4 regions of the Serratia sp. 121840015-1 genome follow, and region 2 is predicted to be linked to each of the others. Evidence: riboswitches for the same ligand, from Rfam matches in the RefSeq annotation. Region 2 holds a riboswitch; each other region holds the start of a gene.
The links. Region 2 has a riboswitch for thiamine pyrophosphate ahead of thiC (phosphomethylpyrimidine synthase ThiC). Riboswitches for the same ligand answer to the same signal wherever they lie in the genome.
Positions count from the first base shown of each region.

Region 1: it holds a riboswitch for thiamine pyrophosphate, as region 2 does, so the genes downstream of both, ACUXAC_RS03350 (TenA family protein) here and thiC (phosphomethylpyrimidine synthase ThiC) in region 2, are expected to answer to the same signal.
Region 3: it holds a riboswitch for thiamine pyrophosphate, as region 2 does, so the genes downstream of both, thiB (thiamine ABC transporter substrate binding subunit) here and thiC (phosphomethylpyrimidine synthase ThiC) in region 2, are expected to answer to the same signal.
Region 4: it holds a riboswitch for thiamine pyrophosphate, as region 2 does, so the genes downstream of both, thiM (hydroxyethylthiazole kinase) here and thiC (phosphomethylpyrimidine synthase ThiC) in region 2, are expected to answer to the same signal.

Region 1 is NZ_JBSEYF010000001.1:687,150-689,343, reverse strand. Features, by position in the region: gene ACUXAC_RS03355 (LLM class flavin-dependent oxidoreductase) at 1-653, opposite strand, end outside; TPP riboswitch at 804-906, shown strand; gene ACUXAC_RS03350 (TenA family protein) at 969-1,652, shown strand; gene ACUXAC_RS03345 (ABC transporter ATP-binding protein) at 1,649-2,194, shown strand, end outside.
Region 2 is NZ_JBSEYF010000013.1:7,777-9,970, reverse strand. Features, by position in the region: gene thiC (phosphomethylpyrimidine synthase ThiC) at 1-1,333, opposite strand, end outside; TPP riboswitch at 1,448-1,572, opposite strand; gene ACUXAC_RS26205 (Rsd/AlgQ family anti-sigma factor) at 1,612-2,115, opposite strand.
Region 3 is NZ_JBSEYF010000002.1:451,135-453,328, forward strand. Features, by position in the region: gene thiB (thiamine ABC transporter substrate binding subunit) at 1-967, opposite strand, end outside; gene thiP (thiamine/thiamine pyrophosphate ABC transporter permease ThiP) at 1-5, opposite strand, end outside; TPP riboswitch at 1,025-1,143, opposite strand; gene sgrR (HTH-type transcriptional regulator SgrR) at 1,181-2,194, opposite strand, start outside.
Region 4 is NZ_JBSEYF010000001.1:108,965-111,158, forward strand. Features, by position in the region: gene ACUXAC_RS00520 (methyltransferase) at 1-47, opposite strand, end outside; gene ACUXAC_RS00525 (GNAT family N-acetyltransferase) at 149-574, opposite strand; TPP riboswitch at 717-813, shown strand; gene thiM (hydroxyethylthiazole kinase) at 849-1,640, shown strand; gene thiD (bifunctional hydroxymethylpyrimidine kinase/phosphomethylpyrimidine kinase) at 1,640-2,194, shown strand, end outside.

The DNA of each region.
Region 1 (2,194 bases), on a different contig from region 2:
TGGAAGGGTTCGCCGGTCTCGTCGTTCTTGAGCGTCGAGCTTTGCAGGTGCATGCCGAGCTTCGCCGCCCAGACGGCGGTGGCGTTCGAACCGGCGCCCCACCAGATGCGATCGCGCAGCCCGGCGGAAAACGGCTCCGGCCGCAGCAGCCCAGGCGGATTCGGGAACATCGGCTGTGGATTGGGCTCGGCGAACCCTTCGCCGCGCAGCGCTTCCAGGAACACTTCGGTATGGCGGCGGGCCATGTCCGCGTCGCTCTCGCCGTCGGCCGGGGCATAGCCGAAATAGCGCCAGCCGTCGATCACCTGCTCCGGCGAGCCGCGGCTGATGCCGAGCTGCAGCCGCCCGCCGGCGATCAGATCCGCCGCGCCGGCGTCTTCCACCATGTACAGCGGATTTTCATAACGCATGTCGATCACGCCGGTGCCGATCTCGATGCGTTGGGTTTTGGCGCCGATGGCGGCCAGCAGCGGGAACGGCGACCCCAGCTGGCGTGCAAAGTGGTGTACGCGAAAATAGGCGCCGTCCGCCCCCAGATCTTCGGCGGCAACCGCCAGATCGATGGACTGCAGCAGCGCATCCGCTGCGGAACGGGTGCCGGACTGGGCGGAAGGCGACCAGTGGCCAAACGAGAGAAAACCAATCTTTTTCATCGGGAATCGTCCTCAAAGGCAAAATCATCGGCCTACAGTGACAAAAATCGCGCGCTCTGCGCCAGCAAAATCGCCCCCGATCGCACTAAACGAACCGATTGCCACCGCGCCGCCCGGCGATTGTAATCAAAAAACAAATGTCGTATAACAGGCAGCTCCGAGGGGTGTCCTGTTACGGGCTGAGATGGCGCAAGCCGAACCCTTTGAACCTGATCTGGGTCATGCCAGCGAAGGGACGGTTAGGCAACAACGCTCTCACCCGTTGCCTGTTCATACCCCAGCGTGCCCGGATCTCCACTGACTCAAGGAGGTCCCATGTCCATCACCACCCTGTTCGAAAGCGGTCTTTACGGCCGGCTGCGCCAACAAGCCGGCAGCCACTGGCAAGATTACGTCGATCACCCGTTTCTGCAGCAGCTGGCCGCCGGCACCTTGCCCGAACGCGCTTTTCGCCGCTACCTGACCCAGGACTACCTGTTCCTGCTGCACTTCGCCCGCGCCTACGCACTGCTGGTCAGCAAGCTACGCACCCTGCCGGAAATGCGCGCCGCCACGGCGTCGCTCAACGGCATCGTCGCCGAACTGCCGCTGCACGTGGCCTATTGCGCCGAATGGGGGCTGAGCGAAGCGCAAATCGCCGCCCAGCCGGAAGCGGCGGAGACCATGAACTACACCCGTTACGTGCTGGATATCGGCCATGCCGGCGACGCCCTCGATCTGCTGGCCGGCCTGCTGCCCTGCGTGGCCGGCTATGCCGAAATCGGCCTGCGGCTGTTGCACGACCCCGCCACCAAAATGGAGGGCAATCCTTACGCTTCCTGGATCCGCAACTACGGCGACGAGGGCTATCTGGCCGGCGTGCGCGCTGCCATCGAGCTGCTGGAAACCGTCGGCCACCAGCGCGGCGCACCAGGCCGCTTCACCGAGCTGGCGCAGATTTTCACCACCGCCACCCAGCTGGAATCGGCATTTTGGCAGATGGGGCTGAACGCCTCATGACCTCCCCGCTTCTCCCGCCCGGCATCCAGGTGCGGGATCTCAGCCTGCGTTTCGGTCAGCAAATCGTCTTCGACCGGCTGAGCTTCGACATCGTCGGCGGCAGCTTCGTCGCCCTGCTCGGCGCCAGCGGCGCCGGCAAAACCAGCCTGCTGAAGATCATCGCCGGCCTGGAACGGGCGACCTCGGGCACGGTGACCGGCAGCGACGGTTTGCCGATCGCCGGGCGCATCGCCTACATGGGGCAAAAAGACCTGCTCTACCCGTGGCTGACCGTCGAGGAGAACGTCGCCCTCGGCTCGCGGCTGCGCGGCGAAGTGACGGATCGGGCGTGGGCGGCGCACCTGCTGGAGCGCGTGGGCCTGGCCGCGCATGGCCGCAGCCTGCCCGCCGCGCTGTCCGGCGGCATGCGCCAGCGCGCCGCCATCGCCCGCACGCTCTACGAACGCCAGCCGATCGTGCTGATGGACGAACCCTTTTCCGCGCTGGACGCCATTACCCGCGCCGAGATCCAGAGCCTGGCCGCCGAACTGCTGGCGCAAAAC
Region 2 (2,194 bases):
TCATCTGCATCGGCACGTGGCCCGGGCCTTCGATCATCACCTGCACGTCGTATTCCCAGGCGATTTTGGTCAGCTCGCCCAGCGTATGCAGCTCGGCGAACTGGGCTTCGTCGTTGGCGTCCTGAATCGAGCCGGGGCGCAGGCCGTCGCCGAGCGACAGCGAAACGTCGTAGGCGGCGCAGATCTCGCAGATTTCACGGAAATGCTGATAGAGGAAGTTTTCCTGATGGTGCGACAGACACCATTTGGCCATGATTGAGCCACCGCGCGACACGATGCCGGTCAGGCGTTTGGCGGTCATCGGTACGTAGCGCAGCAGCACGCCGGCGTGGATGGTGAAGTAGTCGACCCCTTGCTCCGCCTGTTCCAGCAGCGTATCGCGGAACATCGCCCAGGTGAGGTTTTCCGCCACGCCGTTGACCTTCTCCAGCGCCTGGTAGATCGGCACGGTGCCGATGGGCACCGGGCTGTTGCGCAGGATCCACTCGCGGGTTTCGTGAATATAGCGGCCGGTAGAGAGATCCATCACGGTGTCCGCGCCCCAGCGGGTGGACCACACCAGCTTCTCCACTTCTTCTTCGATCGACGACGTGACCGCCGAGTTGCCGATATTGGCGTTCACCTTCACCAGGAAATTGCGGCCGATGATCATCGGCTCCGCCTCCGGATGGTTGATGTTGGCGGGAATGATGGCGCGGCCGGCGGCCACTTCCCGACGCACGAACTCCGGCGTGATGTTGTCCGGCAGGTTGGCGCCCCAGCCCTGGCCCGGATGCTGGTGGCGCAGCACCTCGCCGCGAATGCGCTCGCGCCCCATGTTTTCACGGATGGCGATGAACTCCATCTCTGGGGTGACGATACCGGCGCGGGCATAGTGCAGCTGGGTCACGCATTTGCCCGGCAGCGCCCTGCGCGGCAGCGGCAGATGTTCGAAGCGCAGGTGATCCAGCCCTTCGTCCGCCAGCCGCTGTTGGGTAAAGCCGGAACTGGCGCCGCTTAGGGTGGCGGTATCGCCGCGCGCGTCGATCCAGCCGGCGCGCAGCTTGGCCAGGCCGGCGTGCACGTCGAGCTCGGCCTGCGGATCGCCGTAGGGGCCGGCGGTGTCATACACCGGGATCGCTTCGTTGGGTTCATACTGCGGATGGTCTTTGCTGCCGCCGAGCAGGGTCGGGCTGAGCTGAATTTCGCGCATCGGCACCTGGATATCGCTGCGCGAGCCCTGGAGATAGATGCGGCGTGAGTTCGGGAAAGCCATGCCTTGCAGGGTGTCGATAAACTGCTGGGCGGCTTCGCGTTGCGCTTTACGGGCGCGCGGTGGATTAACGTTAGACATAGCAAGTTCCTACCAGTGTGTTGGGTTGGGAAAGTTGCTTGTCTGGAGCTCGGAGGGAGTAATGATGGTGGCCGATAAGGCAGGGCGCCCGCAAGGGGAAGGCCGTGCCTGTGGCGATAGATTACTCTTGTTCCCTTCGCGGGTATTAACCCGATCAGGTTCCGCGGATCCCGAATTAACGGTCTCAGCCTGGCTGATTCGATGAACAAATCAGGCGCTAGGCACTCCGACAAGATGCCCCCCAGTATAGGAGGGATAAGAAAAAAAACTATAAAATTTTAACGTGCGGGATCCAGCGCCTGGTCCGGCAGCGGTTGCTGCGCGGCCTCCGCTTCCAGCTGGATCAGCTTATCTTCCAGCGCAAAGCGCGCCGCCAGCGTTTCGCCGATATCCGACAGGGCCTGGTGGAATTCCAGACAAACCTCCTGATCGATATCCACTTCGGTATAGCGATCGTGGAACGCCATGATCTGTTCGGTATTGGCCCACAGCTTGGGGTAGATGTTCACCGCCAGCGACATTTTCGGACTGGCTGCGCCTTCCACTTGTTTGATAATTCTGTCATAGATATGAAAATGCCCTGCGGAGAGGTAATCCACCAGGTTGTGGCAAAAGTTCTCCAGCGCTTTTTCATTCAGCGGCGTATGCTTTTCTTTATTCGGTTTGAGGCCTACCAGCGTGCAGTAGGCGACCAGCAACTGTTTGCGGGCCTGAAGCCATTGATCAACTAATTCATTACTACCGCCAACGCGCTGAGTCAGCCTTTCCAAACGGTTGAGCATGTTTGACTCCGTGTAAGTAATAAAAGTAACCGGTAAGTTATTAAAATGTAACAAAGCCGATTTGTAGAGTGCCAGTGAA
Region 3 (2,194 bases), on a different contig from region 2:
GCCATGCCCGGATCCAACCGCCGCGTTGTTTGGCCACCTCTTCGGCGCTGTATTGCAACGCGGTATGCGGCACGTTCATCTGCTCAAAGCCGACGGGCAGTGGGGTGTTGATCACCGGGTACATCCAGTTGCCGGTCGGGATGGTGTTCTGGAAGGCCGGCGTCACCATGAACTGCATGAAGCGCTCCGCCAGCTCTGGCTGTTTGGCGGCCTTCAGCTTGCCCGCCACTTCCACCTGCAGGTAGTGGCCTTCGCTGAACGTGGCGGCGGCGTAGAGATCTTTTTTCTCTTCGATCAGGTGATAGGCGGGAGAGGTGGTGTAGCTGAGCACCAGATCGCCTTCGCCTTTCAGGAACAGGCCGTAGGCTTCGCTCCAGCCTTTGGTGACGGTGACGGTCTTCTTCGCCAGCTGCTGCCAGGCGGCCGGCGCCTTGTCGCCATACACTTTTTGCATCCACAGCAGCAGGCCGAGGCCCGGCGTGCTGGTGCGCGGATCTTCGTAGATCACTTTCCAGTTGCGATCGCTGCTGACCAGCTCCTGCAGGCTTTTTGGCGGGTTCTTCAGTTTTTCTTTGTTGTAGACGAAAGCGAAGTACCCGTAGTCATATGGCACGAAGGTCGCGTCCTGCCAGCCGCCCGGCACCGTCAGTTTGGCGGTGTCGACGCCGCTCGGCGCGAACAGGCCGGTTTGCTGCGCCGCCTGTAACAGGTTGTTGTCCAACCCCAGCACCACGTCGGCGGCGCTGTTCTTGCCTTCCATGCGCAGGCGGTTCAGCAGCGAGACGCCGTCTTCCAGCGCGACGAACTTCAGTTCACAGTCGCACTCGGCTTCAAAGGCTTTTTTCACCGCCGGGCCTGGGCCCCAGTCGGCGGCGAAGGAATCGTAGGTGTAAACCGTCAGCGTCGGCTTGGCGAAAACCGGCGCGGCACACAGCAGCAATAAGCAGGGCAGATATGTTTTGACCACGTTGCACTCCTGAAAAATAAGGGGGCAAGGGCATCTGAGGGGGCGAGGCGGCGTCGCCGGTTCGCTGGGCTCAAATCCCTCCGCCGGTATTGACCGGATCAGGTTCGACGGGTGTGCTCTCAGCGGAAAATCGGGCTTATCACGCGGCCCGACTTACCGCACCCCGTTGAGACGGCGCTATTGTAAAGATTAACCGACCCGGGCGAAAGGCGCTTATGCCTCCGGCGGGGCAAACCAGGCGGACTTGAAGTCGAACCAGCCGAGGGTGTTCATCCGCACGCCGCGCATGCTGCGCTGGCCGTGCAGCTGCAGCCAGTGGTGGAACAGCGGGTGCAGCTGGTGGTTGCTGACCAGACGCTGGCAGAACTCGGCCAGCGGCAAGCGGTTGGCGCGCCACAGCGCTGCGTCCTGCGCCAGATCTTCGTTCATGCAATGCTGCATCAGCGGCAGTTCGTACAGCGTGGCGAACAGCGAAAACTCCAGCGGCAGATAGAAGTTGGCGCTGCCGAGCCACAGATCGCTGCGCGCGTCGCCCTGGTGCCAGGTGGCGTAATCCACGCTTTGCACGATCAGGCGGATGCCGTGCTGTGCCAGCAGCGGTTCGATCGCCTGGCGAATGGCGTGAAACTCCGAATGTTCATTGAAGTGGGTCATCGTCAGTTCGGTCAGGCCCGCGGGCTTGGGCTGCTGCGCCAGCGTGCGGTTGTGGTGCCAGCGCGGCAGCAGGCCGTACGCCGGCGACCAATAGCGCTGGTAGAGCGGCCCGGCGTGGCTCAGCAGCGAAATGGGGTTGATCAATTCGCACAGCCAACTGCGAATGGCGGGGTCGGCGGCCAGCGGAGAACGCTGATCGAACAGCAGGAAATAGCACCCCTCTTCCAGCCGGCTTTCCAGCTCGCTGTTGCCGGTTTCATCGCCCTGCAGCTGCACGCCGGAGTGCACCAGCTCTTCGGAAAACTCCGGCAGCACCCAGATGTTCACCTCGTCGATCAGCGCCCGGTAGCCAAAATAGTCGTCGAAGGCGTGGATCTTCATCTGGCTGGGAAGGTTGCGCACCACGCGGTAGGGGCCGGTGCCGACCGGATGGCGGGCGAAATCCGGCAGTTCACGCCATTCGCGCGGCAGGATCATGGCCTGCACGCTGCCCAGCAGCCAGGGCAGCCAGTGGTCGGGGCTGCGCAGCTGCACGTCGATAACGAACGGCGTCGGCGAGGTGACGCTCTCGAT
Region 4 (2,194 bases), on a different contig from region 2:
TCCGCCGCTGCGGCATCGGGGAAGCGTGTATCCGTTTGGTGTTGCATAACCTTCCTTGCCAAGTTCATTGAGAGAGACAAGGAAGGGTATGCTTAAATGATAATGAAATCCATTATCATTAATGAGTTCTGTGACGGGAAAGGCGGCGTTAGCGGGCCGGCGAATGCATCAGGTAATAATCTTCTTCGCCGTCGTTGCCGGTAGAGATGATGCGCCAGCCGTGTTTGCGGTAGAACGCCAGCGCCTTTTCATTCTTCACCAGGCATTTCAGCGAGCCGGTGGCGGTGAAGGTAGCTTCCGCCGCCTGCAGCAGCGCACTGCCGACGCCGCGCGGCGGCTGATGGGGATCGACATACAGGTTATGAATGAAGTTGTCTTCGCGGTAGACGGAGACGAATCCCAGCAGCGTGCCGCCGTCTTCCGCCACCCAAATCGCTTCGCCCAGCGTCGCGCCGTCGAAATCTTCCAACTGATAGTTTGAGGTATCGCGCCAGCCGAACGCCGCCTTGCGCGACGCCAGGTACAGCGTGCGCAGGAAGGGGCGATCGGTCTCTTGGTAGGGTCTTATCTGCATGGCATCTCCCGGTGGTTTGTGCTCACTATAGCGCATTGCGCGGCGTATGCCTGCCGAGCCAATTTATTCGCTTGTTTGTCCGCGCCGCCGCTGGCATGATCCCCTGCAGGGATTAACGCAACGTTGATCACAACCTATTGATTTTCATGACTCGGGGTGCCCTTCTACGTGAAGGCTGAGAAATACCCGTATTACCTGATCTGGATAATGCCAGCGTAGGGAAGTCACGGCCGCCCAGCCGGCGCCGCCTTCTTGAACGCCGGTTGGGAGGAATATGATCGCTCGACCTGATGCACTACCCGGCGCGCGCGCCGCGGCCTGTCTGACCCAATTCCAACAGCGGCCTCCGCTGATCCACTGCCTGACCAACGAAGTGGTGCAATCGCTGACCGCCAACGTGCTATTGGCGCTCGGCGCCTCCCCGGCGATGGTGGTGGAGCCGCAAGAGGCGGCGCAGTTCAGCGCGCTGGCCGATGGCCTGCTGATCAACGTCGGTACCCTCAATGCGCTGCGCGCCGAATCGATGCGGGCGGCGGTGGCCGCCGCCAATCGGGCCGGCAAGCCCTGGACGCTGGATCCGGTGGCGGTCGGCGCGCTCTCCTACCGCACCGCCTTTGCTAAACAGCTGCTGGACGAGAAACCGGCGGCGATACGCGGCAACGCCTCGGAAATCATGGCGCTCAGCGGGTTGCTGGCCAGCGGCCGCGGGGTTGACAGCGGCGACGATTCGCTGGCGGCCTTGCCAGCCGCGCGTGAGCTGGCGCAGCGCAGCGGCGCGGTGGTGGCGGTCACCGGCGCGGTGGATTACGTCACCGACGGCCAACGCGATTGGGCGATCGAAGGCGGTTCCCCGCTGATGACGCGGGTGGTGGGCACCGGCTGCGCGCTGTCGGCGGTCGTGGCGGCGTTTTGCGCCCTGCCGGGCGATCGCCTGGACAACGTGGCGACCGCCTGCCGGGTGATGTCCCACTGCGGCGGTCTCGCGGCCAGACAGGCCGGCGGGCCGGGCAGCTTTACGCCGGCGTTCCTCGACGCCCTGTATCAACTGCGCGGGGAGGATCTGTGATGAAACGCATTAACGCGCTGACCATCGCCGGCACCGATCCCAGCGGCGGCGCCGGCATTCAGGCCGATTTGAAGGCCTTCTCGGCGCTCGGCGCCTACGGCACCTCGGTGATCACCGCGCTGGTGGCGCAGAATACCCGCGGCGTGCAGTCGGTGTATTACATCGATCCGGCGTTCGTCGCCGCGCAGCTGGACTCGGTGTTCAGCGACGTGCGTATCGACAGCGTCAAGATCGGCATGCTGGCCAACGCCGACATTGTGCAGGCGGTGGCCGAACGGCTGCGCCATTACCGGCCGGAGTTCGTGGTGCTGGACACCGTGATGCTGGCGAAAAGCGGCGATCCGTTGCTGGCGCCGGAGGCGGTGGCGTCTATTCGGCGCGAGCTGTTACCGCTGGTGTCGATCATTACGCCGAACCTGCCGGAAGCGGCGGCGCTGCTGGCGTGCGCGCCGGCGGAAGATGAAGCGCAGATGCGCGAGCAGGGGCGGGCGCTGCTGGCGATGGGCTGCCGGGCGGTGCTGATGAAGGGCGGCCACCTGAGCGAAAGTGAGAGC